Regions from separate parts of the Streptomyces sp. NPDC006384 genome, predicted to be linked through region 2. Evidence: riboswitches for the same ligand, from Rfam matches in the RefSeq annotation. Region 2 holds a riboswitch; the other holds the start of a gene.
The links. Region 2 has a riboswitch for S-adenosylmethionine ahead of ACFYOJ_RS06975 (aminotransferase class V-fold PLP-dependent enzyme). Riboswitches for the same ligand answer to the same signal wherever they lie in the genome.
Positions count from the first base shown of each region.

Region 1: another riboswitch for S-adenosylmethionine. It lies ahead of thrC (threonine synthase); the one in region 2 lies ahead of ACFYOJ_RS06975 (aminotransferase class V-fold PLP-dependent enzyme).

Region 1 covers NZ_JBIAHR010000003.1:348,207-362,395, forward strand. The annotation lists gene groL (chaperonin GroEL) at 1-1,270, opposite strand, end outside; gene ACFYOJ_RS05765 (cold-shock protein) at 1,689-1,892, opposite strand; gene ACFYOJ_RS05770 (MoaD/ThiS family protein) at 2,349-2,624, opposite strand; gene thrC (threonine synthase) at 2,621-3,922, opposite strand; SAM riboswitch class I at 3,941-4,102, opposite strand; gene ACFYOJ_RS05780 (glucosyl-3-phosphoglycerate synthase) at 4,243-5,187, shown strand; gene ACFYOJ_RS05785 (trehalose-6-phosphate synthase) at 5,300-6,703, shown strand; gene ACFYOJ_RS05790 (hypothetical protein) at 6,718-7,326, opposite strand; gene otsB (trehalose-phosphatase) at 7,464-8,342, opposite strand; gene ACFYOJ_RS05800 (DUF3263 domain-containing protein) at 8,378-8,638, opposite strand; gene ACFYOJ_RS05805 (extracellular solute-binding protein) at 8,691-9,956, opposite strand; gene ACFYOJ_RS05810 (ROK family protein) at 10,091-11,041, shown strand; gene nagA (N-acetylglucosamine-6-phosphate deacetylase) at 11,041-12,186, shown strand; gene ACFYOJ_RS05820 (1-phosphofructokinase family hexose kinase) at 12,411-13,343, shown strand; gene ACFYOJ_RS05825 (carbohydrate-binding protein) at 13,419-14,189, opposite strand, start outside.
Region 2 covers NZ_JBIAHR010000004.1:205,558-219,746, forward strand. The annotation lists gene ACFYOJ_RS06930 (NYN domain-containing protein) at 1-630, opposite strand, end outside; gene ACFYOJ_RS06935 (hypothetical protein) at 718-957, opposite strand; gene ACFYOJ_RS06940 (rhomboid family intramembrane serine protease) at 1,115-1,876, shown strand; gene ACFYOJ_RS06945 (Lrp/AsnC ligand binding domain-containing protein) at 1,873-2,154, shown strand; gene ACFYOJ_RS06950 (small secreted hydrophilic protein) at 2,252-2,557, shown strand; gene ACFYOJ_RS06955 (ATP-binding protein) at 2,487-3,974, shown strand; gene ACFYOJ_RS06960 (response regulator transcription factor) at 3,994-4,656, shown strand; gene ACFYOJ_RS06965 (SLC13 family permease) at 4,729-6,144, shown strand; gene ACFYOJ_RS06970 (glycerate kinase) at 6,192-7,418, shown strand; gene ACFYOJ_RS06975 (aminotransferase class V-fold PLP-dependent enzyme) at 7,349-8,740, opposite strand; SAM riboswitch class IV at 8,925-9,041, opposite strand; gene trpD (anthranilate phosphoribosyltransferase) at 9,148-10,212, opposite strand; gene ACFYOJ_RS06985 (cytochrome bc complex cytochrome b subunit) at 10,344-11,981, opposite strand; gene ACFYOJ_RS06990 (Rieske 2Fe-2S domain-containing protein) at 11,978-13,036, opposite strand; gene ACFYOJ_RS06995 (c-type cytochrome) at 13,033-13,842, opposite strand; gene ACFYOJ_RS07000 (heme-copper oxidase subunit III) at 13,908-14,189, opposite strand, start outside.

The sequences.
Region 1 (14,189 bases), on a different contig from region 2:
AGACCTGGGAGGCCTGCAGCAGGGCCACGCCACCACCGGCGACGATGCCCTCCTCGACGGCCGCCTTCGCGTTGCGCACGGCGTCCTCGATGCGGTGCTTGCGCTCCTTGAGCTCGACCTCGGTGGCGGCACCGGCCTTGATGACGGCCACGCCGCCGGCCAGCTTCGCCAGGCGCTCCTGGAGCTTCTCGCGGTCGTAGTCCGAGTCGCTGTTCTCGATCTCGGCGCGGATCTGGTTGACCCGGCCCTGGACCTGCTCGGCGGAGCCGGCGCCGTCCACGATCGTGGTCTCGTCCTTGGTGATGACGACCTTGCGCGCCTTGCCCAGCAGGTCGAGCGTGGCGTTCTCCAGCTTGAGGCCGACCTCCTCGGAGATGACCTCGCCGCCCGTGAGGATGGCGATGTCGCCGAGCATGGCCTTGCGGCGGTCGCCGAAGCCCGGGGCCTTGACGGCGACGGACTTGAAGGTGCCGCGGATCTTGTTGACGACCAGGGTCGACAGGGCCTCGCCCTCGACGTCCTCGGCGATGATCAGCAGCGGCTTGCCCGACTGCATGACCTTCTCCAGGAGCGGGAGCAGGTCCTTGACGTTGGAGATCTTGGAGTTGGCGATCAGGATGTACGGGTCGTCGAGGACGGCCTCCATACGCTCCATGTCGGTGGCGAAGTACGCCGAGATGTAGCCCTTGTCGAAGCGCATACCCTCGGTGAGCTCCAGCTCCAGACCGAAGGTCTGGGACTCCTCGACGGTGATGACGCCTTCCTTGCCGACCTTGTCCATGGCCTCGGCGATCAGCTCGCCGATCTGGGTGTCGGCGGCGGAGATGGAGGCCGTGGAGGCGATCTGCTCCTTGGTCTCGACGTCCTTCGCCTGCTCCAGCAGGGCGGCGGAGACGGCCTCGACGGCCTTCTCGATGCCGCGCTTCAGGGCCATCGGGTTGGCGCCGGCGGCCACGTTGCGCAGACCCTCGCGCACCAGGGCCTGGGCCAGAACGGTCGCGGTGGTCGTACCGTCACCGGCGACGTCGTCCGTCTTCTTGGCGACTTCCTTGACCAGCTCGGCGCCGATCTTCTCGTACGGGTCCTCGAGCTCGATCTCCTTGGCGATGGAGACACCGTCGTTGGTGATCGTGGGCGCGCCCCACTTCTTCTCGAGGACGACGTTGCGGCCCTTGGGGCCGAGCGTCACCTTGACGGCGTCCGCGAGCTGGTTCATGCCGCGCTCGAGGCCGCGCCGCGCCTCCTCGTCGAACGCGATGATCTTGGCCATGTGAAGTGGTCCCTCCAGGACTGGGGGTGATTCCTTCGGACCGCGCCCGCGCCCGCGACGGACGGCTCGCCGGCCCCGTGGTTCCTTCCCACGTCGGCCCGCGGGCCTCACCGACCCGGTCCTTCGTTGTCACTCTCACCTTCAGAGTGCTAACGCCAATGATTAGCACTCGACCCGCCCGAGTGCAAGGTGCGCCCGCGTAGCGGGCTCGTCGAGGGGTGGTGGTCGGGTGACGGGCGGGCGCAAGCGCCTATGGGGATCGGGGGGCGGGTCCGCCGCCCGCGAACACCGGCCGGACACGGGCCCGGGACCGGAGCCGGGGCAGGGTCCTCCGGGTCCGGGCAGGCCGAAGGGCCCGCACCCAGGTACGGGTGCGGGCCCTTCGGGGAAGACCGTTGACTTGCGGTGGCCGCGCGTCTCAGGCGCTGAGGCGGACCATGTCGGCCTGCGGGCCCTTCTGACCCTGCGAGATCTCGAACTCGACCCGCTGGCCTTCTTCGAGGGTGCGGTAGCCGTCCATCTGGATCGCGCTGTAGTGGACGAAAACATCCGCACCACCGTCGACCGCGATGAAGCCGTACCCCTTCTCCGCGTTGAACCACTTGACGGTGCCCTGAGCCATGCCTAACTCCCCTATTACTGGCCCTTGCGCAGATCCACACTTCGCGGATCCGGGTCAGACCTCACCCCCCAATGGGCGGGGGCGTGCGCCGGAACGCGTCGACCGCGGCTGAATGTATCTGCCCAACTGCCGTCTGCAACAGGTCACTCGGACGAGAAATCTGGACGCACCCGGTCCGGAAAATGGCGAAGTTTCACCTGATGACGGGTCAAGTCGGGCCGCGCAAAGTGAACAAAGGCCGCGAAATGCGCCACATTTTGGCTGCATCTTGTCGGGCGCGCGGAGAGAAAGCGAAGGCGCCGGCCCGGTGACCGGGGGCGCGTTCCCCAACTCTACCGCGCCCAATCACATGGAATTACCCCCTCCGCTTCTCTTGCGGAGGGGGTAATCCGGGGAACTCTGCGTGACGCCGTTCACCGAAGGTGACGGCGGGCCGGCCGGGGGGCCGGGCGGCGGTCAGCCGCCGGCGACCGCCGGGATGATGGAGACGCCCGCGCCGTCCGGCGTCGCGGTCTCCAGCCCCTGCTCGAAGCGGACGTCGTCGTCGTTGACGTAGACGTTGACGAAGCGGCGCAGCTTGCCCTGGTCGTCCAGGACGCGGGCGGCGATGCCGGTGTGGTTCTTCTCCAGGTCGGAGATGACCTCGGCGAGGGTGGCGCCCTCGGCGGCGACCTCGGCCTTCCCGCCGGTGTAGGTGCGCAGGATGGTGGGGATGCGAACGGTCACGCTCATGCGAGGCCAGCCTCTCGGAAGGAGTCCAGGTCGGGGCGGATCGTCGCGGTCAGGCCGGTGCCGGCCACCGCGTCGAGGGTCTTGAGGCCGTCGCCGGTGTTGAGGACGACCGTGGTGAGCGACGGGTCCAGGACGCCGTCCTCGATCAGCTTCTTCGTGACGCCGACCGTCACACCGCCCGCGGTCTCCGCGAAGATGCCCTCCGTGCGGGCGAGCAGCTTGATGGCGTCGACGACCTGCTCGTCGGTCACGTCCTCCACCGCGCCGCCGGTGCGGCGGGCGATGTCCAGGACGTAGGGGCCGTCGGCCGGGTTGCCGATCGCCAGCGACTTGGCGATGGTGTTCGGCTTCTGCGGGCGTACGACGTCGTGCCCGGCCTTGTACGCGGTGGACACCGGCGAGCAGCCCTCGGCCTGGGCACCGAAGATCTTGTACGGCCGGTCCTCGACCAGACCGAGCGCGATCAGCTCCCGCAGGCCCTTGTCGATCTTCGTGAGCTGGGAGCCGGAGGCGATCGGGACGACGATCTGGTCGGGCAGCCGCCAGCCGAGCTGCTCGCAGATCTCGTACGCGAGGGTCTTGGACCCCTCGGCGTAGTACGGGCGCAGGTTGACGTTGACGAAGCCCCAGCCCTCGCCGGCCGGGTCGCCGATCAGCTCGGAGCAGAAGCGGTTGACGTCGTCGTAGTTGCCCTCGATGCCGACGAGTTCACCGCCGTAGACGGCGGCCATGACGACCTTGCCCTGTTCCAGGTCGTGCGGGATGAACACGCAGGAGCGCAGGCCGGCGCGGGCGGCGGCGGCGCCGACGGCGCCGGCGAGGTTGCCGGTGGAGGAGCAGGACAGGGTGGTGAAGCCGAAGGCGCGGGCGGCCTCCAGGGCCTGGGCGACGACGCGGTCCTTGAAGGAGTGCGTCGGGTTGCCGGAGTCGTCCTTGACGAACAGGCCGCCGGTGACGCCGAGTTCGCGGGCGAGGTTGTCGGCCTTGACCAGCTTGGTCCAGCCGGGGTTGATGTTCGGCTTGTCGGCCACGTCGGCGGGGACGGGCAGCAGGGGGGCGTAGCGCCAGATGTTCGCGGGGCCCGCTTCGATGCGCCTCCGCAACTCCTCGGTGTCGTAGGCCGAGAAGTCGTAGGCGATCTCCAGCGGGCCGAAACACTCCTCGCAGGCGAAGACCGGGCCGAGCGGCACGCGGTGACCGCATTCGCGGCAGGAGAGCGCCACGGCGGGACCCAGGTCCACGGAGGGGGCGGGGGAAGCGGTGTCGTCGGCGTTGCTTGCGACAGTCTGCACAGCCATGTGAGGCGAGGCCCTTTCTCCTCATCTTCCTCACGACGCATCTCGCCGTGAGACGGATTTGGCACCTTCCCTAGCCGGGAGCCTCGCGCTGCGATCGACCGTGACTCAGGTCTGCGAGAACCGGCTGGAGGGTTGCCGGGGCTTCATCGGGCCGTGTCCCTCTGCCCCTCTGGATGAGCGGTATGTGGTTGTTTTTCGCATGTCACGTGGGGCCCCGGCATGCACCGGCCGCCCGCGTTGTTCAAGACTGTAACCGAAGGCCACGACAGTTGAGATAGTCGTCCGAACCGCGAGATGGATCACAGAGGAGCCCACCGACCGTGCTGGAAGAAGTCGAGCGCTGGCTGGACGCACGCTCCTGGTCCGTGGCGGACCGCCCGCTCGGCCGGATCATGGCCGCCAAGCGCGCCACGGGTCAGACGGTCAGCGTGGTGCTGCCCGCGCTCGACGAGGAGGCGACCGTCGGCGACATCGTCGCGGTGATCCGCCGCGAGCTGATGGAGCGCGTCCCCCTCGTCGACGAGCTCGTGGTCGTGGACTCCGGCTCGACGGACCGCACGGCGGCGGTGGCCGCGGCTGCGGGGGCGCGCGTCGTCCACCGCGACGGGATACTCCCCCGCATACCGGCCGTTCCCGGCAAGGGCGAGGTGCTGTGGCGGTCGCTGCTGGTCACCGGCGGCGACATCGTCTGCTTCGTCGACGCGGACCTGCGCGACTTCTCGGCGGACTTCGTCTCCGGCATCGTGGGCCCGCTGCTCACCGACCCGGAGGTGCACCTCGTCAAGGCGATGTACGACCGCCCGCTCGGCACCGCGGCCGGGCAGGGCGGCCGGGTCACCGAGCTGATGGCCCGCCCGCTGCTCAACCTGCACTGGCCGCTGCTGGCCGGCTTCGTCCAGCCGCTCGGCGGCGAGTACGCGGCCCGCCGCTCCCTCCTGGAGCGTCTCCCCTTCCCCGTCGGCTACGGGGTGGAGCTGGGCATGCTGGTCGACGCCCTGCACCTGGTGGGCCTGGACGCCCTCGCGCAGGTCGACGTCGGCGTCCGCCGGCACCGGCACCAGGACGGGCAGGCCCTGGGCCGCATGTCCGCCGCGATCTACCGCACCGCCCAGCTCCGGCTGGCCCGCGGCCACCTGGTCCGGCCGGCCCTGACCCAGTTCGAGCGGGGCGAGGCCGGTTTCGAGCCGCGCACCTACCCGGTGGACACGGAGGAACGGCCCCCGATGACCCAGATCGCGGAGTACGCGGCCCGCCGGGTGGCGTGAGCCGGCCGGAGTGCGGGGCGCGCCGTCCGTGGGCGCCGGATCCCCGGTGCCCCTTCACCGGGGTGACGGGGGGAACGTTTGAGGTTCTCGGGGCCGGGCTACGTTGAGGCTTATGGCTTCAAGCTTCGGTGCAGCTCAGGTGCTCGTCGCCTCCAACAGGGGGCCTGTCTCGTACGAGGTGGGGGAGGACGGTTCGCTGCGTGCCAGACGCGGCGGCGGCGGTCTCGTCTCCGGTCTGTCGGCCATCGGCCCGGACGCGGGCGCGCTGTGGGTGTGCTCCGCGCTGGGCGACGGCGACCGCGAGGCGGTGCGGCGCGGGGTGGGCGAGGACGGCGTGCGGATGCTGGACGTGCCGGCCGACGTGCACGCGGACGCGTACAACGGGATCGCCAACTCGGTGCTGTGGTTCGTGCACCACATGCTGTACCAGACGCCGCTGGAGCCCGTCTTCGACGCGGAGTTCCGGCGGCAGTGGGCCTCCTACGAGGCCTTCAACCGGGCCTTCGCCGAGGCGCTGGCCGAGGAGGCCGCCGAGGGCGCGGTCGCGATGGTGCAGGACTACCACCTGACGCTGGTGCCGGGGATGCTGCGCGAACTGCGGCCCGACCTCAGGATCGGCCACTTCTCGCACACGCCGTGGGCGCCGGTGGAGTACTTCCGGATGCTGCCGGACGACATCGCCGGGCAGGTGCTGCGCGGCATGCTCGGCGCCGACCGGCTCGGGTTCCTCACCCGGCGGTGGGCCGACGCGTTCACCGCCTGCTGCGACGCGCTGGTGGGCGGGCTCGGCGGCACGGAGATCGGCGTGCACGGGCTGGGCGCGGACGGGGAGTTCCTGCGGAAGCGGTCGCACGAGGCCGATGTGGACGAGCGGATGGCCGCGCTGCGGGAGGAGATCGGCCGGGCGCCGGACGGCGGTGCGCGCCGGACGGTCGTGCGGGTGGACCGGACCGAGCTGTCCAAGAACATCGTGCGGGGGCTGCTGGCCTACCGGCAGCTGCTCGTCGACCGGCCCGAGTGGCGGGAGCGGGTCGTGCACGTCGCGTTCGCCTACCCGTCACGGCAGGACCTCGCCGTGTACCGGGAGTACACGGCCGAGGTGCAGCGGGTCGCGGAGCAGATCAACGCGGAGTTCGGGACGGCCGGGTGGAAGCCGGTCGTGCTGCACGTGAAGGACGACTTCGCGCGGTCCCTGGCGGCGTACCGGCTGGCGGACGTGGCGCTGGTCAACCCGATCCGGGACGGGATGAACCTGGTGGCGAAGGAGGTGCCGGTCGTCTCCGACGAGGGGTGCGTGCTGGTGCTGTCGCGGGAGGCGGGGGCGTACGAGGAGCTGGGCGACGACGCGGTGGTGGTGAACCCGTACGACGTCGCCGGGACGGCAAAGGCGCTGCACGAGGCGCTGTCCGTTCCGCCCGGGGAGCGGGCGGAACGGTCGAAGCGGCTGGCGGCGGCGGGGACGGCGTTGCCTCCGGCGCGGTGGTTCCTGGACCAGCTGGAGGCGCTGCGGGGCTGAGCCGCGTCGGCCGCCTACTGCTGCGGCACGGGGCAGGTGCCGGTGTCCGCGCCGATGGAGTTGATCTCGGCGTTCGACCGCGGGTCGTTCGCGTAGTCGAGCTGGTTGGTGCACTTCAGGTCCAGCGCGAGGTCGCCCGACGAGGCTTTGTCTCCCTTCGGCGCGGGGCAGGTGCCGGTTTCCGCGCCGATCGAGTTGATCTCCGCGTTCGACCGCGGGTCGTTCGCGTAGTCCAGCTGGTTGGTGCACTTCAGGTCCAGCGCGAGAGCCTTCGAGGGGGCGCCGGCGCCCTTCTGCGGCTGCGGGCAGGTGCCGGTGTCCGCGCCGATCGAGTTGATCTCCGCGTTCGACCGGGGGTCACCCGCGTAGTCCTTCTGGTCCGTGCACTTCGCCCCCTCCTTGCCGGGGGCGGCGGACGCCGCGCCACCGGCGGACGCCGAGCCGCCGGCGGAAGCGCCCGTCGTGGTGGTGGGGGACTGCGCGGCGGTGGGGGACTGCGCGGCGGTCGTCGCCGAGGGGGAGGACGCGGCGCCGTCGGCGGTGCCGCCGCCGTCGCAGGCGGTGAGCGTCAGACCGGCGGCCAGGACGGCGAGGGCGAGCACCGAGAACTTGCGAGCGGGCATGACGTTGTCCTCCACGGTTGGGGGCCGTATCGACCGGCCTTACGGTTCGGAGGAGCGCCCGGCACACGACCCGGTTGCCTCGCCCGTGGCGTCCGGACAGGTCTGTGACACTCGCAGACATCCTCGTGACATCGGCGTCAGGCCAGGCGTTCCGCGAGGGTCCTCAGGAGGGCCACCACCCCGGCCGGGCCGTCCACCTCCAGGTCCGCGCGTTCCCGCAGTTCCGTCACCTCGTCGCTGCCGCTGCACACCAGGAGTCCCGGGATGCCCTCGGCGCGCAGGGTGCCGACGGCCGCGAAGGCGGGGAGGTCGCCGAGGTCGTCGCCGGCGAAGAGGACGGACGCGGCGCCCCTCTCGCGGGCGTACTCGCGCAGCGCGACGCCCTTGTCCATGCCGGGCGGGCGCAGCTCCAGTACCAGGCGGCCCGGTTCGACGACGAGGCCGTGGCGGGCGGCCAGGTCGGCCAGGGGGCCGCGCAGGGTGTCGAAGGCGCCCTGCGGATCGGCCGCGCGGCGGGTGTGCACGGCGACCGCCCGCCCCTTCTCCTCGATCCGGACGCCCTGCCCGGCGCCGGCACCGGCGGCGTCCAGCAGTCCCGGCAGTTCGGCGCGGACGGCGGCCACCCCCGGGTGGGGCGGCGGGGCGGTGACGCGGCCGGTGGCGGCGTCCCAGCGCTCGGCGCCGTAGTGGCCGAGGACGACGAGGTGGTCGAGGCCGGGGACGCCCGCGAAGCCTCCGTGGTGGACGGCGACCTCGGCCGGCCGGCCGGTGATCACCGCGACGGAGGCGACCTTCGGGGCGAGCGCGGCGAGGGCCGGGACAGCGTCCGGGTGGGCGCGCGCCTGGTCGGGGTCGGGCACGATCGGGGCGAGCGTGCCGTCGAAGTCGAGTGCGATCACCGCGCGGCCGGGGCGGGCGAGGAGGGCGTCGAGCCCTTCGCGGCCGGCCTCGGTCGCGGGCGTCGGCAGGTGGTCCGCGGGGACCCGGGGGTCGGTGGATTCCTTGTGGCTGCCCATACGGCGAACCTATCCCGTGGCCGCGGAAGGGAACCTCAGCGCTCGGCGCGCCGCGACCGGCGCACCCGGCGCAGCCGGTTGACCGTCACCGGGTCGAGGGCCAGGGCGCGGGGGTCGTCCAGGAGGGCGTTGAGGAGCTGGTAGTAGCGCACGGGGGCCAGGCCCAGCTCCTCCCGGATCGCGCGTTCCTTCGCGCCGGGGCCCGGAAAGCCGCGGCGTTCCAGCGCGAGGACGGCGCGCTCCCTCTCCCCCAGCTCTCCCGGTTCTCCCACTTCTTCCGGTTCCCTCGGTTCCATGCAGGGCACCGTAACGCCCGCCACCGACAGCGGCAGCCGCCGGCGGGGGCCGCTACTCGCCGTTGTCGGCCCGCATCGCGGTCGCCTGGACCCGGCTCAGCACCTCCGAGGTACTGGCGCCGGGGGCGACCGCCCGGCCGATGCTCTTCTTCACCTCCGCGCTGACCGAGGCCCAGGAGGTCTTGCCGACGGGGTAGAGCTCGGAGAGCAGCAGCTCGTCCAGGAAGGGCTTGAGGTCCTTGTCCTCGGCCGCCGTGCTCATCACCTCGGACGCGGAGCTGGTGACCGGCAGCAGGTCGTACTCGCGGGAGAAGCCGAGGACGTTCTCCTCGCTGTAGACGAAGTCGAGGAAGTCGCCGATCTCCTCCTGGTGGCCGTTCTTCTTGAAGGCCGTCATCCAGTCGGTGACGCCGAGCGTGCTCCTGCTCGCGCCGTCGATGCCGGGGGTGGTGACCATGCCGTACTCCACGCCCTTGGCCGATGCCGCCTTCATCAGCGAGGGGTGGCCGTTGAGCATGCCGACGTCGCCGTTGGCGAAGGCGGCGAAGGCGTCGGCGCGGTCGAGCTTGCCGGGGGCGACGGGGCCGGTGAGGCCCTTGCCGACCAGTTCGTCCTTGAGCCAGGTGAAGGTGGTGACGTTCTGCGGCGAGTCGATGGAGTAGATGCCGACGTCGTCGGTGTAGCCGCCACCGCCGCTGAGCATCCACTGCATCGTCTCGGCCTGTGCCTCCTCGGCGCCGAGCGGCAGCGCGTACGGGTACTTCACGCCCTTCGACTTGAGCGCTTCGGCGGCCTCGGCGAGGTCGTCCCAGGTCTTGGGCGGGGTGACGCCGGCCTTCGCGAAGAGGGTCTTGTTGTAGAAGAGCACGCGGGTGGAGGCCGCGAACGGCATGCCGTACTGCACGCCGTCGACCTGGCCGGCCGTCGCCAGCTGGGAGACGAAGTCGGCCTGGACCGGGATGGAGAGGACGTCGTCGGCCCGGTAGAGCAGGCCCTCGGCGGCGTAATCGGAGTAGGCGCCGATCTGCGCCATGTCGGGGGCCTCGCCGGCGTCGACCATCTCGCGGACCTCGCGGTCGACGTCGTTCCAGGAGTGGACGGTGACCTCGACGTGCACGTCGGGGTGGTCGGCCTCGTAGGCCCTGGCGAGGTCGTTCCAGTAGTGCTGGGAGCTGTTGGCCTTGCTGTCGCCGTAGTCGGCGGCGACCAGCCGCAGGGTGACCTCGTCGGATCCGCCGGTGATCCCGCAGCCGCCGAGGACCGCCGTCATGCCCAGGGCGCACATCACCGCGACCGTTCCTGTCCTGTGCCGCTGCATCGTTCCTGCCCCGCCCTGCCCGTGTGCCGGTCGGTCGTCGCCGATCACCGGCCCGTGTGTCCGCTTACCGGACTAAGGTCTACACCACGCGAGTGGACTAGACCTCTCCCGGGTGTACGCGCCACACTGTCCCCGTGAGACATGTCATCGCCCTCGACGTGGGCGGAACCGGGATGAAGGCCGCCCTGACGGGGCCGGGGGGCGAGCTGCTGCACCGGGCCCGCCGCGCCACCGGACGCGAGCGCGGCCCCGAGGCCGTCGTCGCGGGCATCCTCGGCTTCGCCGCCGAACTGCGCGCCCTGGGCGCCGGCCGGTTCGGCGAGGACGCCGTCGCCGCCGGGGTCGCCGTCCCCGGCATCATCGACGAGGAGCGGGGCACCGCCGTGTACGCCGCCAACCTCGGCTGGCGCGACGTACCCCTGCGCGCGCTGCTCTCCGAGCGGCTCGGCGGCGTCCCGGTCGCCCTCGGCCACGACGTGCGCACCGGCGGGCTCGCCGAGGGACTCCTCGGGGCCGGACGGGGCGCCGACCGGTTCCTGTTCGTGGCGCTGGGCACCGGCATCGCGGGCGCCATCGGCATCGACGGCCGGGTGGAGGCGGGCGCCCACGGCTTCGCGGGCGAGATCGGCCACGTCGTCGTCCGCCCCGGCGGCACGCCGTGCCCCTGCGGGCAGCGCGGCTGCCTGGAGCGGTACGCGTCCGCGTCGGCCGTCGGCCGGGCCTGGGCCGAGGCCACGGGCGATCCGGAGGCGGACGCCGCCGGCTGTGCCGGGGCCGTCGCGTCGGGCGACGCGCGGGCGCGCGCCGTGTGGCAGGACGCCGTGGACGCCCTCGCCGACGGGCTGGTCACCGCGCTCACCCTGCTGGACCCCCGCGTCCTCGTCATCGGTGGCGGCCTCGCCGAGGCGGGGGAAACCTTGTTCACACCGCTGCGGGACGCCGTCCGGCGGCGCGTCACCTTCCAGCGGCCGCCCGAGATCGTCCCCGCGGCCCTGGGGGACACCGCCGGCTGTCTCGGTGCCGGGCTCCTGGCCTGGAACCTGCTCGACACCACACCCACGACTCCCCCGGAGGTAACCACCTGATGGCCCCAAGCAAGGTTCTCGCCGGAGCCCGGGTGGTGCTTCCCACCGGCACCGTGGACGGCGGCCGGGTGGTCGTCGACGGCACGCGGATCGCGGACACCGCGCCGCCCGGGGCCGAGGTCCTGGACGTGTCGGGCCACTGGGTGGTCCCCGGCTTCGTCGACCTCCACAACCACGGCGGCGGCGGCGCCTCCTTCGCCGGCGGCACCGCCGAGGACATCCTCCGGGGCGTCCGCACCCACCGCCTGCACGGCACCACCACGCTGGTCGCCTCCGCCGTCACCGGCGACCTGGACTTCCTCGCCCGGCACGCCGGGATGCTCGCCGAGCTGGCCCAGCAGGGCGACATCGCCGGCATCCACTTCGAGGGCCCGTTCATCTCCCCGTGCCGCAAGGGCGCGCACGACGAACAGCTGCTGCGCGACCCCGACCCGGCCGAGGTCCGCAAGCTGATCGACGCCGCGCACGGGCACGCGAGGATGATGACGCTCGCCACCGAGCTGCCGGGCGGCCTGGACTCCGTACGGCTGCTCGTCGAGCACGGCGTGATCGCCGCCGTCGGGCACACCGACGCGACCTACGAGCAGACGCTGCAGGCCGTCGACGCGGGCGCGAGCGTCGCCACGCACCTGTTCAACGCCATGCCGCCGCTCGGCCACCGCTCCCCCGGCCCCATCGCCGCCCTGCTGGAGGACGAGCGGGTCACCGTCGAGCTGATCAACGACGGCACCCATCTGCACCCGGCCGCCCTCCGGCTGGCCTTCCACCACGCGGGCGCCGCCCGGGTCGCCTTCATCACCGACGCGATGGACGCGGCCGGCTTCGGCGACGGCCGCTACATGCTCGGCCCGATGGAGGTCGAGGTCGCGGACGGCGTGGCCCGGCTGACGGAGGGCGGCTCGATCGCCGGCTCCACGCTCACCCTGGACCGCGCCTTCAAGCGGGCGGTGACGGTGGACGGGCTGCCCGTCGAGGACGTCGTCGCCGCGATCTCCGCCAACCCGGCCCGGCTGCTCGGCCTCGCCGACCGCGTCGGCTCCCTGGAGCCCGGCAAGGACGCCGACCTGGTCGTCCTCGACGCCGGGTTCGATCTGGTGGGTGTGATGCGCCGGGGCGAATGGGTGGTCGACCCCCGACTGGGCTGACCGGTCCGCGGGGCTGGGCCGCGGGGCTGGGCCGACGGCCGTCCGTTTGGCATGATCGTGTACCCGGAGCACACGACTCCGGGCACATGGGTCAGGACACATGGGTCCGGGCGACGTGGATCCGGGCAACGTGGATCCGGACACCACGGCTTCGGGTGCCACGGCTCCGGACGATGTCCTCGGCACACATGGCGGACACAGACCCTCGGGGGAGGTCGGTACGGGTGATACTCACGGTCACGCTGAACACCGCTGTCGACATCACCTACCGCGTCCAGGGCCTGCGCCCCCACGCCTCCCACCGGGTCACCGACGTGACGGAACGCCCCGGCGGCAAGGGGCTCAACGTGGCCCGGGTGCTCGCCGTCCTCGGCCACGCGGTGACGGTCACCGGCTTCGCCGGCGGCACCACCGGGGACGCGGTGCGCGAGGGGCTCACCGGCCTGCGCGAGGTGACCGACGCGCTGGTGCCGGTCGCGGGCGCCACCCGGCGCACCATCGCCGTCGTCGACGAGCGCACCGGCGACACCACCCAGCTCAACGAACCGGGCCCGGTCGTCTCCCCCGCCGAGTGGAGCACCTTCCAGAAGGCGTACGACGGCCTGCTCGCCGGCGCCTCGGCGGTCGCCCTGTGCGGCAGCCTGCCGCCGGGCGTGCCGGTGGGCGCCTACGCCGGACTGGTGCGCACCGCGCGCGCGGCGGGCGTACCGGTGCTGCTGGACACCAGCGGGGAGCCGCTGCGCCGGGGGGTCGCCGCCCGCCCCGACATGATCAAGCCGAACGCCGGCGAACTGGCGGAGCTGACCGGGGCGCACGAGCCGCTGAGGGCCGGCCAGGCCGCCCGCAGACGGGGCGCCCGGTCCGTGGTGGCCTCCCTGGGCGCCGAGGGCCTGCTCGCGGTGACCCCCGAGGGCTGGTGGCGGGCGGTGCCGCCCGCGCGGGTGCGCGGCAATCCGACCGGCGCGGGCGACTCCGTCGTCGCGGGCCTGCTGTCGGGCCTGGTGGAGCACCTGCCCTGGCCGGACCGCCTGGCCCGCGCGGTCGCCCTGTCCGCGGCGACGGTGCTGTCCCCGGTGGCGGGCGAGTTCGACCGGGCGGCGTACGAGGAGCTGCTGGGCCGGGGGATCACGGTGACGGCGGAGGCCGACGCGGCGTGACCCGCCGGCCCGGTGTGCCCCCGACACCTGTCCCGTCGGTCCGTGCCCCGGCCCGTCGGTCCGTGACCTGGCCCGTCAGTCCGTGACCTGGCCCTTCTTCAGGGAGAACTGGTCGAGCAGGATGTTGCACTTGTCGCCGTCCGCGCAGGACAGCGAGATCGTGTTGGTGCCCTTGTTCAGCGTGGGCCAGGCGTAGGTCTTGGTCCAGCCCTTGGCGAAGTCGCCGTCCTCGGCGCGCGCGAAGTTGCTCAGGTTCATCTTGCTGCCGAACGGCTTGCCGTTGACCGTGAGCGTCATCGACTGGTCCTCGCCGGCCGCGCTGTAGCGGGCGAAGAGGGTGTAGGCGCCGTCCTCGGGGATGCCGTTGACGGTCCAGGTGACCGAGGCGCCGGGCTGGTTGAGGTTGGCCACGTAGAGACCGCCCGCCGACTGGGCGCCCTCGACGTCGGAGGCCGTCGTCACGCCGGGCGACAGCTGCAGCGCGCCCGCCTCGGCCGACGGCAGCTTCACCTCTTCCTCGGCGCTGCTGCTCGCCGTCGGGCTCGGGTCGGTGGTCGCGGACTGGGTGGGTGCGGTGTCGCCGCCCGCCTCGTTGCCGCCCTCCTCCTTGTCGCCGCTGCTGGTCATCGCCAGGGTGATGCCGACGACGACCGCCGCGACCACGGCGACCGCGGCGATCAGCAGGCCCTTGGTGTTGGGGCCCCGGCGTCCGCCGCCGGCGCCCCGCCCCTGCTGCGGCGGGGCGGACGGGGCGCCACCGGGGAAGGTCTCCGGCGCGGCGTAGTGCGCGTTCGGACCGCCGTAGGCGCCCTGCTGCGGTCCGTAGGCGCCCGGCTGCTGCGGTGC
Region 2 (14,189 bases):
GGCCTCCTCCCGCAGCTTGCGCAGGGCCGCCTCGCCGCGCTTGACGTCGCTGAGGGCCGAACGCAGCTTGCGGTGCAGCGAGTCGGCCTCCTTCTTCGCCGCCTCCAGTTCGCCGCGCAGCCGTTCCGTCTCGGCCCTGGCCTGCTCCCGGGTCCGCGCGAGCTCCTCGCGCAGCCGCTCCAGCTCCGCGCGGCTCTCCTCGTCGGCGCGCTCGGCGTCCGCGCGCTGCGCCTCCTCGCCGGCGGCGGTCACCAGCTTCACCCAGCCGTGCGGACGCAGCACGTAGGCCGCGGCGGCCACGTCGAGCGGGTCCGCGGCCGGGGGCGGGGTGCCGGCGTCGAGGGCATCGGCCAGATCCGGCTGGGCCTCGCGGAACCTGTCACCGATCCGCTGCCGGAACAGGGTGTCGGTCTCCACGGCCGCGGCCATGGCGTTGCCGGCGAACCTGGCCCGCCGGTTGGGCGCGAAGCGCGCGTACTGTCTCAGCTGTACGGGAAGTTCGCCGAGGGTGAGCGAGCCGAAGCCGTCGGAGACGATCTGCACGACCCTGCGCCGGACCCCGTCGGGCAGCGGGCGGTCGAGCACCTCAGCGGCGCCGTCGCCCGGCCCCCCGCCGTGTGTCTCCACCATCCGTCACCCCTATGCCTTTGCTGCCTGCGCTTCCCGTGCGGTCCCGGACCGAGGCCGCCGTCCGTGAGCCCGTGAGAGCCCGCTCCCTCAGGAGCCGCTGTCCGGCCTGTCCACGAGTTCCACCTGGTCCACGGCGTTGCACCAGCGGCACCGCACCGACTCGATGGTCTCACTGAGCACCTCGCGCTCCTCGACCTTCGGCTCACCGGCCAGATCGAGGTGGACGTACTCGACGACCTTCGAGGCACGGGTCACGTCGAAACGCGTGAGGTTGCCGCACAGGGTGCAGCGCCACCGCGTCGTGTCGGTCGGCAGGGGAACCGTCATCGTGGCTGTCCGCTCTCTTCCGGAGTCGGTGACGCGCCGGCCTGCCCGGCGCGTGCTGGCTCGTAACCCTACGGCCTGGCGGGTACCCGCTGCCCGCGCGCCCACGGCGGCGAGGCGGTATGGGCGGTTGCGTCCCGTTGCGCCATGCTCTGTGTCCATGATCCGCAAGTGGAGCAGGGCGGCCCTCGGAAGGGCCGGGGCGACCGGCACGGCCCGCGCCCGGCGGTCCCGCACGGCACCGGTGACGTACGGGCTGATCCTCCTGTGCTGCGTGCTGTTCCTGGTCAGTCCGGCGTCGGGCCTCGTTCCGGCCCACGGCACCGGGGAGGAACTGCTCGCGGCGCAGCGCGCCTGGTTCCGGCGCTGGGGCGTGATCCCCGCAGAGCTGTTCGAGGACTCGCCCGGCGCCGTCCTCACGCCCGTCACGGCGCTGTTCGTGCACGGCGGCTGGGTGCACCTGCTCGGCAACATGCTCTTCCTCCACGTCTTCGGCGCGATGACCGAGGCGCGGATGGGCCGGCTCCAGTTCCTGCTGTTCTACCTCGGCTGCGGCTGCCTGGCGCTGCTCGGCTACGCGGCGGCCAACGCGTACTCCCACGAGTCCCTGGTCGGGGCCTCCGGGGCGATCTCGGCGGTCCTCGGCGCCTTCCTCTTCCTCTTCCCGCGCGCCCGGGTGACCAGCCTCCTGCCCTTCCTCTGGTTCCTGCCGCTGCGCTTCCCGGCCTGGGTGGTGCTGCCGTTCTGGGTGTCCCTGCAGTGGATGGCGGCGGGGCGGGCCGGCGAGGGGCCGGGGGTGGCGTACCTCGCGCATCTGGTGGGCTTCGGGCTGGGCTTCGTCTTCGCCTGGGTGCGCTTCGGCGGGGGGACTACAGTTGGGGGCGTTCCAGCGACGGCCCCCGAGGGAGAGAACCAGCCGTGATCAGCGCGATCGTCCTCATCAAGACCAGCGTGGACCGGATTCCCGAGATCGCGGAGCGGATCGCCGCGCTGGAGAACGTCACCGAGGTCTTCTCGGTCACCGGCACCTACGACCTGATCGCCATGGTGCGGGTGAAGCAGCACGAGGACCTGGCGGAGGTCATCCCCGGCCGGATCAGCAAGATCCCCGGCGTGGAGGGCACGGACACGCACGTGGCGTTCCGCACGTACTCGCAGCACGACCTGGAGGCGGCGTTCGCCATCGGCCTGGACAACTGATCCGGGCCTCTCCCGGCACCGGACGAAGAGCCCCGGATGAAGAGTTCTTCATCCCGGACTCATCCGGAGCGCCGGGTACCGCGCACAGACTCGGGACATGGTCTTCTCACGCCGGATGGCGGCCCTCGCGGCCGTCGTCCTGATCCCGCTCGGCATCGCCGCGACCAGTTTCGCCCTCACCGACAGCCCGCAGGAACCGAAGGTCCCGGCCAGGGTGGAGCTGGAGAGCGGCTCCCCGGCACCGGCACCCCCCTCCTCCTCGCCCGAGCCGGCGCCCAGCGACCAGGTGGTGACCCGGCCACCGGTGACCGACAGCCCTCCGGATGACGACGATGACGACGACCGAGGCCAGGACACCGGGGACGACCGGAGCACCGGCGACCGGGGCGGCGACGACGGCTGACCGCGAGCGCCGCCGCATCTCCGCCCGGGTCCGCATCCTGCTGTGGCTGCTGCTCGTGATGGCGGTCGCCCTCGCCTCGGTGGCCGCGACCACCCGCTCGATCCTGCTGCGCGACACCGACCAGCGGATCAACGGCCTGCTCGCCCAGGAGGCCCGCGAGTTCGCCAACTTCGAGGAGCAGGGCTTCGACCCGGAGACCGGCCGCCCGTTCACCGACCCGGGCCGGCTGCTGCGGGTCTTCCTGGAACGGCAGTACGCCGACCTCGACGAGGAACTGATCGGCCTGGTGGGCGAGAAGGGCGGCAGACCCGCCCAGATCATCCAGCAGCGCGAGATCCCCGTCGCCCTCCCCCTGCACAAGGACGCCGACGCCCGGCGGCGCATCTACGCCTCGCCCGCCACCACCGGCACCCTGGAACGGCCTCGGGGCGAGATCCGCTGGGCCAAGGTCACCGTGGCCCGCTACGGCGGCGAACCGGCGGCCGCCTTCGTGGTCGCCTTCCACCCGGGGCGCGAACAGGCCCGCGCGGACGAGGTGTTCCGCGTGCTGCTCGCCATCTCCGGCGTGGCCCTGCTGATGACGACCGGCATCGCCTGGGTGGTCGCGGGCCGGATCCTCAAGCCGGTGCGGCTGGTGCGGACCACGGCCGCGCAGCTCACCGAGCAGGACCTGACCCGCCGTATCCCGGTGCACGGGCACGACGACGTGGCGGCCCTGGCCGAGACGTTCAACGCCATGCTCGACCGGCTGGAACGCGCCTTCGCCACCCAGCGCCGGTTCGTCGACGACGCGGGCCACGAGCTGCGCACCCCGATCACCATCGTCCGCGGCCACCTGGAGCTGATGGGCGACGACCCGGCGGAGCGCGAGGAGACCGTCCGCCTGGTCACCGACGAACTGGACCGGATGAGCCGCATCGTCGAGGACCTGCTGCTGCTCGCCAAGGCCGAACGCCCCGACTTCGTGCGGCCCGAGCCGGTCCAGGTCGCCGAACTCACCGCCGACGTCTACGTCAAGGCCCGCACCCTCGGCGACCGGGACTGGGTGCTGGACCAGGTCGCCGACCGCGAGGCCCGGCTCGATCCCCAGCGGATCACGCAGGCGATGGTGCAGCTCGCGCAGAACGCCGTGCAGCACACCACCGCCGGCCGGACCATCCGCATCGGCTCCCGCGCCGACGGCCCCCGCCTCGAGCTGTACGTCGCCGACTCCGGCCCCGGCGTCCAGCCGCAGGACGCCGAGGTGATCTTCGAGCGCTTCCGGCGCGGCACCGCCCGGCGCGGGGTGCGCGGATCCGGCGCCGGGCTCGGGCTGTCGATCGTCAAGGCGATCGCCGAGGGCCACGGCGGGCGGGTCGCCCTGCGCACCACCGAGGGCGGCGGGGCCACCTTCGTCCTGACAATCGATTCCGACTGACCGCGGAAGAGGCACGTCCATGAACCGCATCCTCATCGTCGAGGACGAGGAGCGCATCGCCTCCTTCGTCGAGAAGGGCCTGCGCGCCAACGGCTTCACCACCACCGCCGTCGCCGACGGCGACGCCGCCTACGAGTACGCCCTCACCGGCGGCTTCGACCTGGTCGTCCTGGACATCGGGCTGCCCGGCCGGGACGGCTTCACGGTCCTGCGCGAGCTGCGCGAGTCCCGGGTGACGACCCCGGTGATCGTGCTGACCGCCCGCGACTCCGTACGGGACACGGTGGCCGGCCTGGAGGGCGGCGCCGACGACTGGATGACCAAGCCGTTCCGCTTCGAGGAACTCCTCGCCCGGGTACGGCTCCGGCTGCGTACGGCGGCCCGGGCGCCCGAGGTGACGGTGCTGAGGTCCGGCGACCTCTCCCTGGACCTGCGTACCCGCCGGGCGCGCGCCGGGCAGCGGACGGTGGACCTGACGGCCCGTGAGTTCGTGCTGCTGGAGCTGTTCCTGCGGCACCCGGGGCAGGTCCTGTCCCGGGAGCAGATCCTGTCCCACGTGTGGGGCTACGACTTCGACCCCGGCTCCAACATCGTGGACGTCTATGTGCGGGCGCTGCGCAAGAAGCTGGGGGCGCAGCGGGTGGAGACGGTGCGGGGCATGGGGTACCGGCTGCCGGGCTGACCGGTTTTTGTGTGAAGTTTCCTTCATGCCGGGCTCATCGGGGGCTCACCGCCCGGGACGAACCTCGATGGCGTGACGTCGAACCTCCGCCTCACGGCGGCCCTCTGCGTGGCGCTGTCCCTGTGCGCGCTGCTGGCGGTACCCGCCAACTTCCCCGCCCTCGGCGGCGACGCGCGTCTCACCCTCGCGGTGTTCGCGCTCGCCGCCTGCGCCTGGATCGCCACCCCGATCGACGACACCTACATCGCGCTGGGCGCCGGACTCGCGCTGACCGCGACCGGCGTGATCAGCAGCGACACCCTCTTCGGCACCCTCGGTGACGACACGGTGTGGCTGCTGATCTGCGCGTTCGTCCTGGCCGCCGCGGTCACCCGCACCGGGCTCGCCGGGCGGGCGGCGGCGTTCCTGGTCGGCGGGGCGCGCACCGTACGGCAGTTGGTGCACCTGACGACGGCCGCGCTGGTCGTGACCGCGTTCGCGGTGCCGGCCACCTCGGGGCGGGCGGCGCTCGCGCTGCCGGTGTTCCTCGCCCTCGCCAAGGCGCTGGCCGACCGGAAACGCCTGGTGGTGATGCTGGCGCTGCTGTTCCCCACCGTGATCCTGCTGTCGGCGGTGGCGACCCTGATCGGCGCGGGCGCGCACCTGATCACCGTGTCGGTGCTGTGGGAGGCGACCGGGGACCGGATCGGCTTCACCCAGTGGCTGCTGCTGGGGCTTCCGTTGGCGGTCGCCTCCTCCCACCTGGCTGCGGAGACGGTCCTGTTGACCACCACGCGCAGGGCCGACCGCAAGGGCCCGGTGCACATCACCGCCGAGGAGATACAGCGGCACAGCGAGAGCCCGGTCACCGGCCCGTGGACCCAGGCGGAGAAGCGCTGCGCCCTGCTGCTGGCCACCGTGGTCGCGCTGTGGTGCAGCGAGCCCCTGCACCACGTCTCCCCCGCGGTGGTGGCACTGATCGGCGCGGTCGTCGCCTCCACCCCCGCGCTCGGCACCGTCCGGCTCAAGGACGCGCTCAGGACCGTGCCCTGGTCGCTGCTGCTGTTCATGGCGGCGACCATGGCGATGGGCGTCGCGCTCGCCGACTCCGGCGCGGCGAAGTGGCTGGTGTCGGGGCTGCCCGCACAGGTCGCGCCGGCCGTCTTCCTCGGCGTCGTCATCGCCGTCAGTACGGCGGCCCACCTGGTCCTGCAGTCCCGCTCGGCCCGCTCATCGGTCCTGGTCCCCCTGGTGATCGCCGCCGCCGTGGGGGCCGGGGTCAACCCGGTCGCCGCCGCGCTCGCGTCCACCGCCGCCGCCGGCTTCTGTCACACCCTCCCGGCCTCCGCCAAGCCGGTCACGCTCTTCTCCGACATCCCCGGCACCCCCACCTACACCCCGCGCGACCTGCTGCGGCTGTCCGCCGTCCTGGCACCGCTGACCGCCGCGCTCGTGCTGTTCTTCGCCGCCGCCGTCTGGCCGCTGCTCGGCGTACCCGTGACCCGATGAAGGAGTCCTCCATGTCCTCCGCACCGCCCGCGTCCCCCGCGTCCTCCATGCTGGGCCGTGTCGTCGTGGCCCCCAGCGGCTTCAAGGAGTCCCTGTCCGCCCAGGCCGCCGCCGACGCCATCGCGGCGGGCGTCCGCCGGGTCCTGCCGTATGCCGAGATCGACCGCATCCCGCTCGTGGACGGCGGCGAGGGCACCGCCACCGCGCTGGCCGCCGCGACGGGCGGGCGGCTGGTCGCGCTGGCCGCCACCGGCCCGGTCGGCGAACCCGTCGGCACCCACTTCGCGCTGCTCGGCGGCCGGGACACGGCGGTGGTGGAGATGGCGGCCGTGGCAGGCCTGTCCCTGGTCCCCCGCGCCCTGCGCGACCCGGGCGCCACCACCACGTACGGCGTCGGCGAACTGCTCCGCGCCGCGCTCGGCACGGGGGCGCGGCGCGTCCTGGTCGGCTGCGGCGACTCGGGCACGTCCGACGGGGGCGCGGGCGCCCTCCAGGCGCTCGGGGCCCGGCTGCTGGACGCCGACGGCTTCGAACTCCCGCCCGGCGGACGGGAGCTGGTCCGCCTCGCCCGCGTCGATCCGTCCGGTCTGGACCCCCGGCTGAAGGACACCGAGCTGCTGGTCGCCTGCAACCCGTTCAACGTGCTGTGCGGAGAGCGGGGCGTGGCCCGGGTGTTCGGCCCGCAGAAGGGGGCGACGCCCGCGCAGGTCGAGGAGCTGTCGGCCGGGCTGGAGAACTGGGCGCGCGTCCTCACCCGCGACCTCGGTGTCACCGGGGTCGACCTGCGTACCGGCCCCGGCACCGGCGCTTCCGGCGGGCTGGGCGCGGGACTGGCCGCCGTCGGGGCCCGGCTGCTGCCCCGCTTCGACGTGCTGCTGGACCACCTCGACCTGGACGCCCGCCTGGCCCGCGCCGACCTGGTGCTCACCGCGGAGGGCGCCCTGGACCGCCAGACGCCGCGCGGCAAGGTGCCGGCCGAGGTGGCCCGCCGCGCCAAGCTCCACGGCCGGCCCGTCCTCGCCCTGGCCGGCACGCTCGGCGAGGGCGCGCACGAGGTGCCGGGGGTGGACGCCTTCCACGGCATCATGCCGGCGCCGATGGCGCTGGCGGACGCGCTGGTGCGTGCCGCCGAGCTCCTGACGGACGCGACGGAACGCGCGCTGCGGATGATCCTGCTGGGGTCACGGCTGCCGGGCCGGGCGGCTCAGGCGGCAGCGGCACCGGTCGTGGCCGAGGTGGTGTCGGGCACGCAACGTCCGTCCTCGGTGCGGTAGTTCCACCGGGCGCCGTCGCGCACCAGCTCCTTGACGGCGTTCACGAACCGCTCGACGTGCTCGTCGGGGGTGCCCGCGCCGAAGCTGACCCGGATGGCGTTGAGCGACCTCTCCCCCGGCGCCGCCTCGGGGGCGCCGCACTCGCCCTGCGTCTGCGGGGCGCTGCCGAGCAGGGTGCGCACCAGCGGGTGGGCGCAGAACAGACCGTCGCGCACACCGATGCCGTACTCGGCGGAGAGCGCGGCGGCGAAGTGGGAGCTGTTCCAGCCCTCGACGACGAAGGAGAGGACGCCGACGCGCGGCGCGTCGTCGCCGAAGAGCGAGAGCACCCGCACCTCGGGCACCTCCGCGAGCCCTTCGCGGACCTTGCGGATCAGGTGCTCCTCGCGGGCGACCAGCGTGTCGAACCCGGCCTCGGTGAGCGCCCTGCAGGCGGAGGCGATGGCGTAGGCGCCGATGACGTTGGGCGAGCCGGCCTCGTGGCGGGCGGCGCTGTCGTGCCACCGCACGTCCACGCCGCCGTCCGCGCGCCGGGAGACGCTGCGGCTGGCGCCGCCGCCCGCGAGGTACGGCTCGGCCTCCCGCAGCCAGTCGGCACGGCCCGCGAGGACGCCGGCGCCGAAGGGGGCGTACAGCTTGTGCCCGGAGAAGGCCACCCAGTCCACGTCGAGGTCGCGCACGTCGACCGGGTGGTGCGGGGCGAGCTGGGCGGCGTCCAGCACGATCCGGGCGCCGTGGGCGTGCGCGGCGGCGGCCAGTTCCCGCACCGGCCACAGCTCGCCGGTGACGTTGGAGGCGCCGGTGACGCAGACCAGGGCGGGCCCGTGGGGCTCGCGGGCGGCGAGGGCGCGCTCCAGGGTCTCGACGGCCTGCGCCGGGGTGCGCGGGGCGTCCAGGTAGGTCACGTCGGCGTCCCGCCAGGGCAGCAGCGAGGCGTGGTGCTCGGTCTCGAAGACGAAGACCCGGCAGCCGGCCGGGAGGGCGGCGGCGAGCAGGTTCAGCGAGTCGGTGGTGGACCGGGTGAACACCACCTGGTCGCTCTCCCGGCAGCCGAGGAACTCGGCGACGGTCCTGCGGGCGTTCTCGAACAGGTCGGTCGACAGCTGCGACAGGTACCCGGCGCCCCGGTGCACGCTGCCGTAGTACGGGGCGTAGGCGGCGACGTCGTCCCAGACCCGCTGGAGCGCGGGCGCGCTGGCGGCGTAGTCGAGCGCGGCGTAGACGACCTCGCCGCCGGTGACGAGCGGGACGGTGACGTCCCGGCCGAGGACGGGCAGCGGGGCACGGACGGACGGGTCGGCGGCGACGGCGGAGACGGACATGGCGGTACTCCCGTGAAGGCAGGCGGCGTCACCACGCGAGCGCGCACGGCTCGAGCGTGGGACGTGAAGGAAAAGGGGATGCCGAGGCGGGGCTCTGCGGCCCTATCGCATTCGCTGATTCACGGAAGACTCCCTCGGAACGACCCAGGACCCCTGGACCCACACTCCCGAGAAGCGTGCGAGGGGTCCGCGCTTGCCGTAGACCTCGCTGCCTACGGCCTGGTCTTCACCCGGGGCACCCCGCCACGGACGGAGGGTTGCCGGACAGTCGGCCGGGGCCTCATGACTGTCACTCATGACCTGGCAAGGAACGTACGTGAAGTGATCGCCGTCCCGCAACCCGTGTCCGGATCGCGGGACGGACGTCACAGGAGGGCCGTCACAGGAGGGCCGTCACAGGAGGGCCGTCAGGCGTTGCTCACCGCGACCCAGCGCTCCAGGACCCGCCGTGCGGCACCCGAGTCGATCGCCTCGGCGGCCCGGTCCATGCCGGCCCGGATCTGCTCGGCCAGCGGCCCGTCACCGGGCGCGAGGGCCACCAGCGCCGCCGCGGAGTTCAGCAGCACCGCGTCCCGCACCGGTCCCCTCTCGCCCGCCAGCAGACGGCGGGCGACGTCCGCGTTGTAGGAGGCGTCGGCGCCGCGCAGCGCCTCGACCGGCACCAGGTCGAGGCCGACGTCCCGCGGGTCGAAGGTCTCCTCGGTCACCCTGCCGTCCCGCACGACCCAGACCCGGGAGGTGGAGGTCGTGGTCAGCTCGTCGAGGCCGTCGTCGCCGCGGAAGACCAGGGAGGAGTGACCGCGCCCGGCGAAGACACCGGCGATGATCGGCGCCATCCGGGCGTCGGCGACCCCGATCGCCTGGGACTTCACCCGGGCCGGGTTGGTCAGCGGGCCCAGGAAGTTGAACACCGTGCGGACGCCGAGCTGGCTGCGCGCCGCCGCCACGTGGCGCAGCGCCGGGTGGAACTTCACGGCGAAGCAGAAGGTGATGCCCGCCTCGTCCGCGACCTGGGCCACCCGCTTCGGCGTCAGCTCCAGATTGACCCCGAGCTTCTCCAGGACGTCGGAGGCCCCGGACGCCGAGGAGGCGGCCCGGTTGCCGTGCTTGACGACCTTGGCGCCCGTGCCGGCCACGACGATCGCCGACATGGTGGAGATGTTGACGGTCCTGGCGCCGTCGCCGCCGGTGCCGACGATGTCGACCGTCTCCCCCGGCACCTCGATCACGTTGGCGTGCTCGTACATGGTGCGGACGAGGCCGGAGATCTCCTCGACCGTCTCCCCCTTGAAGCGCAGGCCCACCACGAAGCCGGCGATCTGCGCGTCGGTCGCCTCGCCGCGCATGATCACGTCCAGCGCCCAGGCCGTCTCGTCGGCGGACAGGTCACGTCCGTCCAGCAGTCCGTTCAGCAGGGCGGGCCAGGAGCGGCCCGCCGCGGTGTCGCCTCCAGCGGGGGTCACAGCGCTCATCAGCCGCTCCTGAATCGTGTACGTCGTGGAAGGAAGGTGCGCTCCCACCCTATCCAGCCCCGGGCACGGCGAAGGGCCCCGTCCGCGGAACGGACGGGGCCCTTCGACCGTGGTGTGGCGACGCTGGAGGGTCAGTGGTGGCCGTGGCCCTTCGTGATCTCCTTGTACTCCTCGACGGTCGGCTTCGGGATCTGCGACCCCTCGCCGTAGTACGCCTTGCTGAGCTTGGCCCGGAGCTTCTCCATGGCCTTCGGCTTGCGCTCGACACCGTTCTCGTCGACCGTCGGGCCGATCTCGGCCGGCTTGTACTGCTCGTGCGCCGTGAGGGTGTACATGGCGCCCTGGCTGAGCGGCTCGTGGACCTCGATGAACTCACCGTGCGGCAGGCGCTTGATGATGCCGGACTCGCGTCCGTGCAGCACCTTCTCCTTGTCGCGGCGCTGGAGGCCGAGGCAGATCCGCTTGGTGACCACGAAGGCGACGACCGGGCCGACGAAGAACCCGATCCGCACGAACCAGGTGACCGCGTTGATCGACAGGTGGAAGTGCGTGGCGACGATGTCGTTGCCACCACCGATCAGCATGATCATGTACGCGGTGACCCACGCGACACCGAAGGCCGTACGGGTCGGGGCGTTGCGCGGACGGTCCAGGATGTGGTGCTCGCGCTTGTCCCCGGTCACCCACGACTCGATGAACGGGTAGAGGGCGATGACCGCGAGGAAGATACCGAAGATCACCAGCGGGACGAACACGCCGAGGACCAGCGTGTGACCCCAGAAGTTGATCTCCCAGCCCGGCATGGCGCGGACCAGACCCTCGGCGAAGCCCATGTACCAGTCGGGCTGGGCGCCGGTGGACACCTGGTCGGGCCGGTAGGGGCCGATGTTCCAGATCGGGTTGACCGTCACGAGGCCGGCGATGGCCGCGATCACACCGAAGACCAGGAAGAAGAAGCCTCCGGCCTTCGCCATGTAGACCGGCAGCAGCGGCATGCCGACGACGTTCTTGTTGGTCTTGCCGGGGCCCGCGAACTGCGTGTGCTTGTGGTAGAAGACCAGGATCAGGTGGCCCACCACCAGGCCGAGCATGATGCCCGGCAGCAGCAGGATGTGCACCGAGTAGAACCGGGCCACGAAGTCGTGGCCGGGGAACTCCCCGCCGAACAGGAACATCGAGATGTACGTGCCGACGATCGGCACGGACAGGATCGCGCCCTGCGTGAAGCGGACACCGGTGCCGGAGAGCAGGTCGTCCGGGAGCGAGTAGCCGGTGAAACCGGTGAACATGCCGAGGACGAACAGCAGGAAGCCGAACAGCCAGTTGATCTCACGCGGCTTGCGGAACGCGCCGGTGAAGAACACGCGCATCATGTGCACGAACATGCCGGCGAGGAAGATGATCGCCGCCCAGTGGTGGATCTGCCGGATGAGCAGACCACCCCGGATGTCGAAGCTGATGTTCAGCGTCGAGGCGTACGCCTCGCTCATCAGCTGGCCCTGCAGCGGCACGTACGAGCCGTGGTACGTGACCTCATTCATCGACGGGTGGAAGAACAGCGTCAGATACACACCCGTGAGGATGATGATGATGAAGCTGTACAGACACACTTCGCCGAGCATGAACGACCAGTGGTCGGGGAAGATCTTGCGCATGTTGGCCTTGGCCAGGGAGTAGATCCCCAGCCGGCCGTCGGCCCAGTCGGCGACCCGTTCGCCGGCCGGTGCCTTCCCGCGGGCGCGGGACGTATTGGTCGCTGTCGTGCTCATCCGCGCTCCCAGAATGCAGGACCGACGGGCTCTTCGAAGTCGCTGAGCGCCTCGAGGTAGCCCTCGTCGTTCACGCCGATGCGCAGCTGCGGCAGGGCGTGACCGGCGGGACCGAAGATCACCCGGGCACCGTCGGAGAGGTCGAAGGTGGACTGGTGGCAGGGACACAGCACGTGGTGCGTCTGCTGCTCGTACAGGGAGATCGGGCAGCCCACGTGGGTGCAGATCTTCGAGTACGCGACGATGCCCTCGTGCGACCACTCGAGCTCGCGCTTGTCCTTGATGTTCTCCGGCTGGATCCGGACGATCATCAGGGCGGCCTTGGCGATCTCGGTCTGGAACTCCTCGTCGTGCTCGTCCAGGCCCTCGGGCTTGGCGAAGGTCAGCGAGCCCACCGCGACGTCGGAGGGACGCAGCGGCTCGTTGGTGTTCATGTTGACGAGCAGCTTGCCCTTGGACCACAGGGTGTGGCGCAGCTTGGTGCCGGGCTTCGGACCGAGCTCGGCCAGCAGGACGACACCGGAGAGCGGCACCAGGGTGAGCGCGCCCAGCATCGTGTTGCGGATCAGCTTCCGGCGCCCGATCACGGACTCCTTGGCGCCCTGCCTGAAGTCCGCGTGGACCTTGGCACGGACCTCGGGGTCCGCCTCGATCGGGTGACGCTCGTCGGCGACCTCCTCGTCGGACATCAGGGTGCGCGCCCAGTGGACGGCGCCCGCGCCGATCGCGAAGAGCGCCACGCCCAGCGTCAGACCGAGCGCGAAGTTCATCGCGTTCACGTGCCCGACGGGGAACACGTAGATCGACTTGTCGTGCGGGATCGTCACGAACGAGGCGATGAAGCCGATGGTGGCCAGCATCGACAAGGTGAACATCAGCGCGACCGCGCGCTCGGACCGCTTGGCGGCCCGCTCGTCGACGTCCTGGATCCGGTGCTCGTGGGGCGGCAGCCCCGGGTCGGCGAACGGGTGGTTCTCGTCCGCGACCTTCACCGCACCGTGCGGGGTGCCCTGCTCAGCCGGCAGGTTCTCTTCTGGGATGTCTTGGCTACTCATGACTTCTTGGCCTTTGCGGTCCGAGCGGCGACCCACACGGCGACGGCGATGCAGCCGCCGAGGCCGAAGATCCAGCCGAAGAGGCCCTCGCTGACCGGCCCGAGGCCGCCCAGCGAAAGACCGCCGGGGCTGACGGTCTCGTCACTGTTGACCGCGTTCAGGTAGGCGATGATGTCCTTCTTGTTCTGCTCCGACATCGTGGTGTCGGGGAAGGAGGGCATGTTCTGCGGGCCGGTCTGCATGGCCTCGTAGATGTGCTTCGGGTCGACGCCCTCGAGGGTGGGCGCGTACTTGCCGTGCGTCAGCGCGCCGCCCTTGCCGGTGAAGTTGTGGCACTGCGCGCAGTTGGTGCGGAACAGCTCACCGCCCTTGGCGGCGTCCGCGCCCTCCGGACCGTACTTCTCCTCGGTGGGGACGGCCGGGCCGGCGCCCAGAGAGGCGATGTAGGCGGCCAGCTGGTCGATCTCGGCCTGGGAGTAGATCACCTTCTTGCGCGGGACCTGAGCGCCCGGCTGCTGGGCCGGCATACGACCGGTGCCCACCTGGAAGTCGACGGCGGCGGCGCCGACGCCGACCAGGCTCGGGCCGTCGGTGGTGCCCTGACCCCCGGTGCCGTGGCAGCTGGCACAGCCGACGGCGTAGAGCTTCTTGCCCTCGTCGATGGCGAGGGACTGGGCGGTTTCATCGGCCTGCGCCTTGTCCGCGGGTGCGAACGCGGCGTACAGCCCCCCTGTGCATGCCAGCGCGAGGAGTAGGACGACGAGCGCCGCCAGCGGGTGGCGTCGTCGTGCGGAGAGCTTTTTCACGGATTACCCCGGTGTCAGGATCTTCTGCGTCGATGCTTCTGGTATTGCGCGGGTGCGTGCCGCGACTACTTGATCATGTAGATCGTGGCGAAGAGGCCGATCCAGACGACATCGACGAAGTGCCAGTAGTAGGACACGACGATGGCGGCGGTCGCCTGCTCGTGGGTGAACCTCCGGGCCGCGTAGGTGCGGCCGAGGACCAGCAGGAAGGCGATGAGGCCGCCCGTCACGTGCAGTCCGTGGAAGCCGGTGGTCAGGTAGAACACCGAGCCGTACGGGTCCGACGAGAGCGAGAGGCCCTCGTGCTTGACCAGCTCGGTGTACTCGTACACCTGGCCGCCGATGAA